DNA from 2 places in the Photobacterium sp. WH77 genome. Region 1 is predicted to be linked to the other one. Evidence: riboswitches for the same ligand, from Rfam matches in the RefSeq annotation. Region 1 holds a riboswitch; the other holds the start of a gene.
The links. A riboswitch is a leader RNA that binds a small molecule or an ion and turns the genes downstream of it on or off. The one in region 1 is predicted to bind lysine.
Positions count from the first base shown of each region.

Region 2: it holds a riboswitch for lysine, as region 1 does, so the genes downstream of both, lysC (lysine-sensitive aspartokinase 3) here and L6J37_RS03385 (Na+/H+ antiporter NhaC family protein) in region 1, are expected to answer to the same signal.

Region 1 covers NZ_JAKLTE010000002.1:206,082-210,448, reverse strand. The annotation lists gene L6J37_RS03390 (thymidine kinase) at 50-652, opposite strand; gene L6J37_RS03385 (Na+/H+ antiporter NhaC family protein) at 840-2,426, opposite strand; lysine riboswitch at 2,532-2,711, opposite strand; gene L6J37_RS03380 (H-NS family histone-like protein) at 3,086-3,478, shown strand; gene L6J37_RS03375 (lytic murein transglycosylase) at 3,587-4,367, opposite strand, start outside.
Region 2 covers NZ_JAKLTE010000005.1:18,126-22,492, forward strand. The annotation lists gene L6J37_RS06560 (hypothetical protein) at 2-1,255, opposite strand; gene lysC (lysine-sensitive aspartokinase 3) at 1,554-2,933, opposite strand; lysine riboswitch at 3,037-3,218, opposite strand; gene L6J37_RS06570 (pyridoxal-phosphate-dependent aminotransferase family protein) at 3,475-4,367, shown strand, end outside.

The sequences.
Region 1 (4,367 bases):
AGCAGCTTCCTTTTATATTTTGTTTTCATTAATTATTACGTTGGCTTTATCAGGCGCTTTTCGCCGCCTGACGAGCTTGATCCATCGCTTCTTTATAATGCTTCCGGCAAACCGATACGTATCTGTCATTACCACCGATTTCAACCTGATCGCCATCTGCAATGGCTTTACCTGACGCATCATGGCGAATCACCATGTTCGCTTTTCGGCCGCAATGACAAACGGTTTTCAGTTCGACCAGTTTATCGGCCCAGGCCAGCAGGTACTGACTACCTTCAAACAGCTCACCACGAAAATCGGTACGCAAGCCATAGCAAAGCACAGGAATATCCAGTTTATCGACCACTTCAGTCAACTGGTGAACCTGATCTTTCGTCAGGAACTGGCATTCATCCATTAACACGCAATCCACTCGTGACAAGCTGTTCATCTGAGACAGCTTATCCCACAGGTTATCTTCCGGGCTATACAGTTCAGCCTCTTCAGACAGACCAATTCTGGAACTGACCTTACCCTGACCAAACCGGTTATCAATGGCTGCGGTAAAAATTACCGGCGACATGCCGCGTTCACGATAGTTAAAAGACGACTGCAACAGCGTCGTCGACTTCCCGGCATTCATCGCCGAGTAATAAAAATACATTTGCGCCATCAGGCTTTCCGCATCACTCTGAATATCGCAAGATGCTACCGAAGAAGAATGCGAATTGGAAGTCTGGCTCCCGGCTTCATGCGGTGAGACCACTTTACGATGAATTACTGTACACAGAGATAAAAAAACCGGCTCAGTGCAGACTAAGCCGGTTCAGTGCCATCTTTCTACGATAGCTAAGCTGCTCTTACGCGCCTTTCAGCGGGCGTTTGGCAATCCAGGCAAGGGATACACAAACCAGTAAGAAAGCGACTGTCGCAGCCACAAAAGACACCGCCAGAGATTCTGTCATCCCTAACACGGTAAAGCCTACTGCAGAAACAAGTGCAACGGACAATGCGTAAGGCAACTGTGTCGACACATGGTCAATGTGATTACAGCGTGCCCCCGTTGAAGACAATATGGTGGTGTCTGAAATAGGTGAACAGTGATCGCCAAAAACAGAACCAGCCAGTACCGCACTGAGCATAGGCAGAATCAGGCTGATGTCAGTTGCCGCAGCCAGATCACCGGCTATCGACAACATAATACCAAAGGTGCCCCAGGACGTACCGGTCGAGAAAGCCATAATACCGGCCAGCAGAAACAGAATCACAGGCAACCAGACAGGGTTAATATTGCCCTGAACCAAAGTCGACAGGAATTTACCTGTTGCCATATCGCTGATTATGCTACCGATTGTCCAGGCAAAAAACAGAATAAGAATGGCACCGAACATGGATTTCGCACCAATCCATAAAGCATGCGCAATGTGCTTTACCGGAATAGCCTGGCGTCCAACGGCAACCAGTGCCGATAATAACCCCAGCAGACCGCCGTAACACAAAGAGGCCCCAACATCGGTAGACTCAAATGCGCCAAGAATAGAAAACGGTTTACCGTCAGCCTGCAAACTCTGATTACCGGTGTAGATCATGAAGAATAATGTGGCTGCCACCAGTACCAGAATAGGAATAATGAGATCGCCCACTTTTCCATTTTCACTTTCTTCTATTTCAAGTTCGTCATTCAAATCTTTGGCTTCGGCATGAACTTCTTCATTGTCAAACCCGCGAGCATGACTGGCCTGAACTTCATGCTTCTTCATCAAACCAACATCTAATTGGAACCAGGCAACAACAAATACCATCAGCAGCGCGAACACAGCGTAAAAATTCATAGGAGCCAGTTGCATGAAGGCGCTCAACGCAGAATATTCAGTCACACCATGTGAAACCAAAATACCCCCCACCACTGTAATGATATATGCCCCCCAACTGGATGCAGGCATCAGTACACACATAGGTGCGGCAGTGGAGTCCAGAATATAAGCCAGTTTTGAGCGGGAAACATAAAAGCGGTCGGTGACTGGCCGGGAAATCGAACCAACCGCCAAGCTGTTGAAATAATCATCAACAAAAATAAACACGCCAAGAAAAGCCGCTAAAAGTTTTGCACCGCGTTTACTTTTAATCTTAGTTTGCGCCCATTGTGCAAAAGCACGCGTACCGCCAGAGAGCGTCAGTAATGCTGTGGTCATGCCTAATAAAAGCAAGAAAGCAACAATACTCATATTCCAGGTATTGATGCTGTCACCATCTATAAACAGCCCTTCAATTTTGTTTCTCAAATAAGAGACAGTATTGAACATACTGAAATCAGTCAGCAATAACGCACCGATCAAAATGCCAATACCCAGCGAGAGAAGCACTCGTCGAGTAAGAATAGCAAGGCTTAACGCCACGAGTGGCGGTAAAATGGAAATGGAGGATTGGGAAAAATCTACTAGGTTCATGATCTCTACTACAACCGATCGTGGTTGGAGATCTACTGTTAAACACGGTACCGATGTCAACCGTGATGGGAAGCGATATAGGAAAGAGACTGATGCCCCTCCCGACCCCACAGTAGCGCTCCATAGTTAATTGTAAGTTACTATGGCAGTGTTGTCCCTTTCAGTGACAACCCCAGCAAGGTGATTTGACAGACCAGCCTTACTTCGGCATTAGCTCCTTTCACTGACGTTCCTCGGGGTCACCTCCCGCCAGTTACTGATAGATAATGCACCTCTACCCTTAGTCAAGGAATCGCGTATTCTACTTTTTGTTATCTGATTTGCAACTACAGAAAGCCAATATCTGCTACTTTGAGTTAATACTACTGCACTAATCTTCTGTATTTACTTACATTTGCGCCCAAAACGCACTGTAAATGAATATGAAATTATTAGCATTACAGCAAGTTAAAATATTCGTACTCCCCCATTTTATTAACAAGCAAAAAAACGAATGGTGCCGCCTTTCATTGTTCAAAGATAAAGTTCAAGTATAAAAAACCGCCTGATTAATAATGCAAACTAACAATTTTATTTGGCAGTTGGGTTTAAAAAGTATTACTATTGCAGATATAAAGTGATTCACTAATAATTAGTATAACGCCAACAGGAAATTTGAAATGTCTGATGCAATGAAAGCGCTATTAAACCTTCGTAGTCTTCGTGCACTTGCTCGTGAATATTCACTGGAGCAACTGAAAGAAGCCCTGGAAAAACTTCAGACCGTGGTTGATGAACGTGAAGAATCAGAAGCGGAAGAAATCGCGAAAGAAAAAGAGCGCGAAGAAAAACTGAAGCAATACCGAGATATGCTACTGGCTGATGGTATTGATCCTGAAGAACTGATGGCAAACATTGGTAAAGCAAAAACCAAGCGTGCAGCTCGCCCGCCTAAATACAAGTTCATCGATGAAAACGGTGAAGAGAAAACCTGGACAGGCCAAGGCCGCACGCCAAGCGCTCTTAAAAAAGCACTGGATGAAGGTAAATCTCTGGACGACTTCAAGCTTTGATCAAACAAGGTTGATCAAGACCAGATCAAAAAACCCGGCATTGCTGCCGGGTTTTTTATTATTCGCAATTAATAACGCATATCGTTTTTTGTTCAGCTAAATCCGCAGCTACCGAATACTGTCTGCCAGTGTACTGACGGCTAACGCAAAATAATGCGACCGGTTCCATTTCAGTAATGTTTGGTAATTACCGTACACTAAGTAAGCTCTGCCATGATTATCGTCTGGTTGCACCAGCCATGCATTGATATCTACCTTAGGTAGTGCAGTGCCATTCAAACGGCGCACACCCAGTTGATCCCACTCAGACAACGTTTTCATCTTTTGGGATTCCACACCTTTCAGGGTGTCGCTCAACCTATCAGGAATACGTACCTGGCGTCCCCATGTGTATTTGTCATCCCAACCTGATTTACTCAGGTAGTTGGCCGCAGAAGCAAAAACATCATCTTCCGTTTTCCAGATATCAGCTTTATCGTCGCCATTTCCGTCAACAGCAAAGGTCAGGTATGAGGTCGGCATAAACTGAGGCTGCCCCATGGCACCGGCCCAGGAGCCTTTCATATCCGCTGCACTAATATGGCCTTGCTGTAAAATAGTTAAAGCCGCCATGACCTGCTCACGGAAGAAGGCTTCACGGCGACCTTCATAAGCAAGCGTCGTCAACGCTTCAATGACATTATACGAGCCGGTTAAGCGACCAAAATTACTTTCCACGCCCCACAATGCCACGATGAACCTGGGCTGAACACCATACTGACGCCCGATTCGCTCCAGTGCCGTTTTATGCTGCTGATAATACTTATTCGCCTGTTCAATTTTCCACTGGGGAACAGCTTTAGGTAAATATTCATCCAGTGTTAACTTCTTTTCTGGCTGATTTTTATCA
Region 2 (4,367 bases), on a different contig from region 1:
ATTAATCAATCATTGATTCGCCTAGGTGTGATCTAATTAAACTGTTGCATTTTGATATGAATGTCTCACCTACGTCATCGCCAAATTTAAACATTCTGTTTTCATCATCAATAAAGCTAACTAAGGATGAGAGTTTTTCAGTGCTTGACTGTGCTGTTATTTCCATATTTCTTTCATCTACCTTAGAGAAGCTAATACTGAGGATTACATTCCTTTCTTTAAGAAAAAATGAAACTTTAGGTAGTTCATCATCTTCTTCTATAAATTGTAACTCAGCTGTTTTTAATTTGAGATTTTCAATTATTCCTTCAAGTATTTCACGTGCTAGAGCATATAAAGCACCACCTTGACTATACTTAAGGAAATGACGAACATGTATGCTACTGTAAAAAGAGTCGTAATTTACCTCACCGACAGTGCCCATATGTTTTTTTGCAATAGAATTTGCTGCCTCGAACAAACTTATAATATCACTCTGTGAGTTTTCTGTGCTTGATGACTCCCTATTAACTATCTCATCACTTAATTCTTTAAAGTCATCTCCAATAAAATCGATAAGGTGTAGCGTTTCAAAGAATGCACTTTGATACATGCTTATTGAAGCATCATTCAGAGATAAAAATCTAACACCTAAGTTATGATGCAAAAATTTCAACTCATTATGTAAGTTACTCAGTAACTGAAGTGTATAGTTTTCAATTACATTTATATTGGAATTGTTTTTTGATAACTCCTCATTACATACATCTATATAACCTTCTAAAATTCTTTCCGTACAATCGAAGTAATGCTTTAACTGAGATGTTAAGTCTTTTTTTATAGAAAACTTACCCTTCTCAATTAGTCGATCACCTTCATAAATAGTTGTAAATATCACAGGCAAATCATCCTGCAATACAAATGAAAAACTGTAGTTTTTTGATATGCTGCCAAAAGTGTTTATAAAGTGCCGCTCTTTATCATTGAACTCGTCCCTTATTATTTTGTTTTTGAATGTTTCCAATTCTAATTTAGATGGTTGAGATGTTTTTACTGATATATAACTACTGATAAATAAGGGTAAAAGGATATTAAATAAACTTAAAGGAGCGTTGTATGTTTTAGTAAACTTCTCCAATAAAGGAGGTAGACTCTCTGAATTGTTAGCTATTAATATTGAAAGCGAAACCAAAATAAAAAAGAGGAAAAAAGACAACCAAAAAACAATGTTTTTATACGGAAAAATTTTACTTACTCTATTCTTTACATTTTCCATAAATCATCCCGACGCATTATGGTTTATTTAAGTTAATCAAATTAGCAGCGTAACAAAACATATAGCATAGTCTATCATTTCTTTGCCATGCTGAAAGCCAGTTATAGCCCTGTGTAGTATGCGGTTGCTTTTTAACTGTCTCACGATAATGAATTGGAAGATATTAAATTGAAATTAACAAATGAAGATGTGGCCAACATGTGGTCATCATTAAAGCTAATTACCTTAAAATACAATACCTTATTGCGAAAAAAAAGGCCCTCAATGAGCGCCTTTTTTACCGGAACGGGACGTGAAATTACTCAAAAATCTTACGGTGCAGATTCTGAGCAATAGGCATGGCATGTTCGGTTTTAACCAGGAAGCACAGGTTGTGCGGGCTGGCACCGTAGCAAATCATACGCAGCTTGTACTCGTCCAGCGAATCGAACACGGTACTCACTGAACCGGCAGTCTGACTCATGCGGTTACCAATCAGCGAAATCAGGCACAGATCCTGTTCAATCTCAACGCGACACAGCTCACTGAGCGCGGCATGCGCCCCCGGAGGCAGCGTGGGTGCGCCGCCGCCTGTATCGGTCTGATCCATGGTCAAAGACACGCTGACTTCAGAGGTAGAAATCAGATCAACAGAGACCTTATGCTCAGCCAGAATCCGGAAGACTTCGGCCAGGAAACCATAAGCATGAAACATGTTCAGGCTGGTCAGGGTGATCAGGGTCTGGTTCGAGCGCAGTGCCAGCGCACGGAACAGCGGTGCTTCAGTAACGGATTTACGGATCCAGGTGCCGCCTTGCTCTGGTGCCCTGGACGATCCAACAAACACAGGGATCTGACGGCGAACGGCCGGGATCAATGTCGATGGATGCAAGATCTTGGCGCCAAAATTGGCCATCTCAGAGGCTTCGCTGAAGCTGATTTCTTTGATTGGCGTGGCTTTGGGCGCAATACGCGGATCTGTGGTGTACATGCCTGGGACGTCAGTCCAGATTTCCAATGTGCCGGCACTCACCGCCTCAGCCATAAGGGCGGCACTGTAATCACTGCCACCGCGGCCAAGTGTTGTGGTGCGACCTTGCTCATCACTACCGATGAAACCCTGAGAAACGATAATCTTATCCTGCAGCAGAGGTAATAGCTTTTCCTCTGTCAGTTGACGAATCATTTCCTGTTCAGGGCTGGCTTTACCAAAGCGGCTGTCAGTACGCAGCACTTCCCGGATATCGTAGCGCAATGCGTCAGCACCCATCTCACACATGATTTGCGTAAACAGATGGGTAGACAGCAATTCACCGTTGGCAACCAGTTGATCTGTCAGCTCAGCCGATTTATGTTCTGCGGCTTTTATGGCAAGTTCGGCGACCTGATCGAGCAGTTCATCAATGTTACCCGCAACCTGTTCAGGCTGCTGTAAATCCGCCAGCACGCTGTGGTGAATGGCGCGAAGGCGCTCCATCAGGTTATGTCGGTGCCCGGCATCGGCCACGCCGTTGGCCAGTTCGACTAAAATATTAGTCACACCGGAACACGCACTGATCAACACCAGTTTGGTTGTCGGATTATTGATAACTATCTTAGCACTACGGCTCATTGCAACGAAATCAGCCACACTAGTGCCGCCAAATTTTGCGACTGTGATTTCAGCGTTCAACGCTGAAGAAGAAATTACAGGGCTCAATGTGATCTCCCACTTAACAAAGCGTAAACATGGGGCAAAATTTGGGGAATCTTTCCGACTTGAGTGTCAGAAGAGCCATTAGGCGAGACGTACTAAGACTGCTGCTACCAGAAGCTCTCCACCTGCACTGGATGATGCAGGTGACAGCCAGAAGGATTCAACCTTCAAAGCCGATACGGCAAGCCCCCTGTCTCACCGTATCTCGGCGTTGCTCCCCCTCTCTATGGTGCTTTGGGGTGGGGCCCCGCCGCATAGATACCTGGATAACGCGCCTCTTCCGTTTTCACCTGAAAAATGAGCTTTCTCAGGGTGAACAAAAATTGCCCTTATTGAATATGAGAGGGGGGGCTTTGTCAATGCTTGAATGCATTTTTCTGTGTCAAGATTGTTACTGACTTTGCATAAATTTGCCTGCCTGGTTTCAGGTACGGGTGGTTCTGTTATGCTCGCTAGGAATGCCCTGTAAAAGCGACTGTTGCCAACAATAACTAATGCACTGAATTATAAGTAACTTATGTGTCTGTGCAGATGGAGAAGCCTTATGACAATTCACAGTTTTTACCCACCTCAACGCATACTGATGGGACCCGGTCCGTCGGACATTTATCCGCAGGTGTTGCAGGCGCTCAGCCGCCCGACTGTCGGTCATCTTGACCCACTGTTCATTGGAATGATGGATGAGCTTAAGCAATTGCTTCAGTATGCATTTCAGACTACCAACCCATTTACTATAGCGGTATCTGCGCCGGGCAGTGCAGGAATGGAAGCCTGTTTTGTCAATCTGGTTGAGCCGGGCGAGAAGGTGATCGTCTGCCGTAACGGGGTATTTGGCGAGCGGATGCGGGAAAATGTTGTGCGCTGCGGCGGTGAAGCTGTGCTGGTGGATAATGAATGGGGAGAGCCGGTTGATCCGCAAGCCGTTGAAGCCGCACTCAAAGCCCATCCGGATGCGAAAATACTGGCTTTTGTGCATGCGGAAACCTCAACCGGTGCACTGAGCGATGCTGAAACCTTATCCCGTTTAGCCCGTGACCATGACTGCCTGACCATTGTTGATGCGGTAACCTCATTGGGCGGGGTGCCGCTGAAGGTTGATGAATGGCAACTGGATGCCGTGTACTCAGGCAGTCAGAAGTGTTTGTCCTGTGTACCGGGCCTGTCTCCGCTGACCTTTTCGCCGCGGGCCGTGGAGAAAATTCAGCAACGTAAGACACCGGTTCAGAGCTGGTTTCTGGATCAAAGCCTGGTGCTGGCCTACTGGAGTGGTGAAGGTAAGCGCAGCTATCACCATACAGCCCCTGTCAATAGCTTGTATGCGCTGCACGAAGCACTGGTTCGTTTACAACATGAAGGGCTGGAAAATGCGTGGCAGCGCCATGCCGAGATGCACGAGTTACTGCGCGATGGCCTGGAAGCTATGGGGATCCGCTTTGT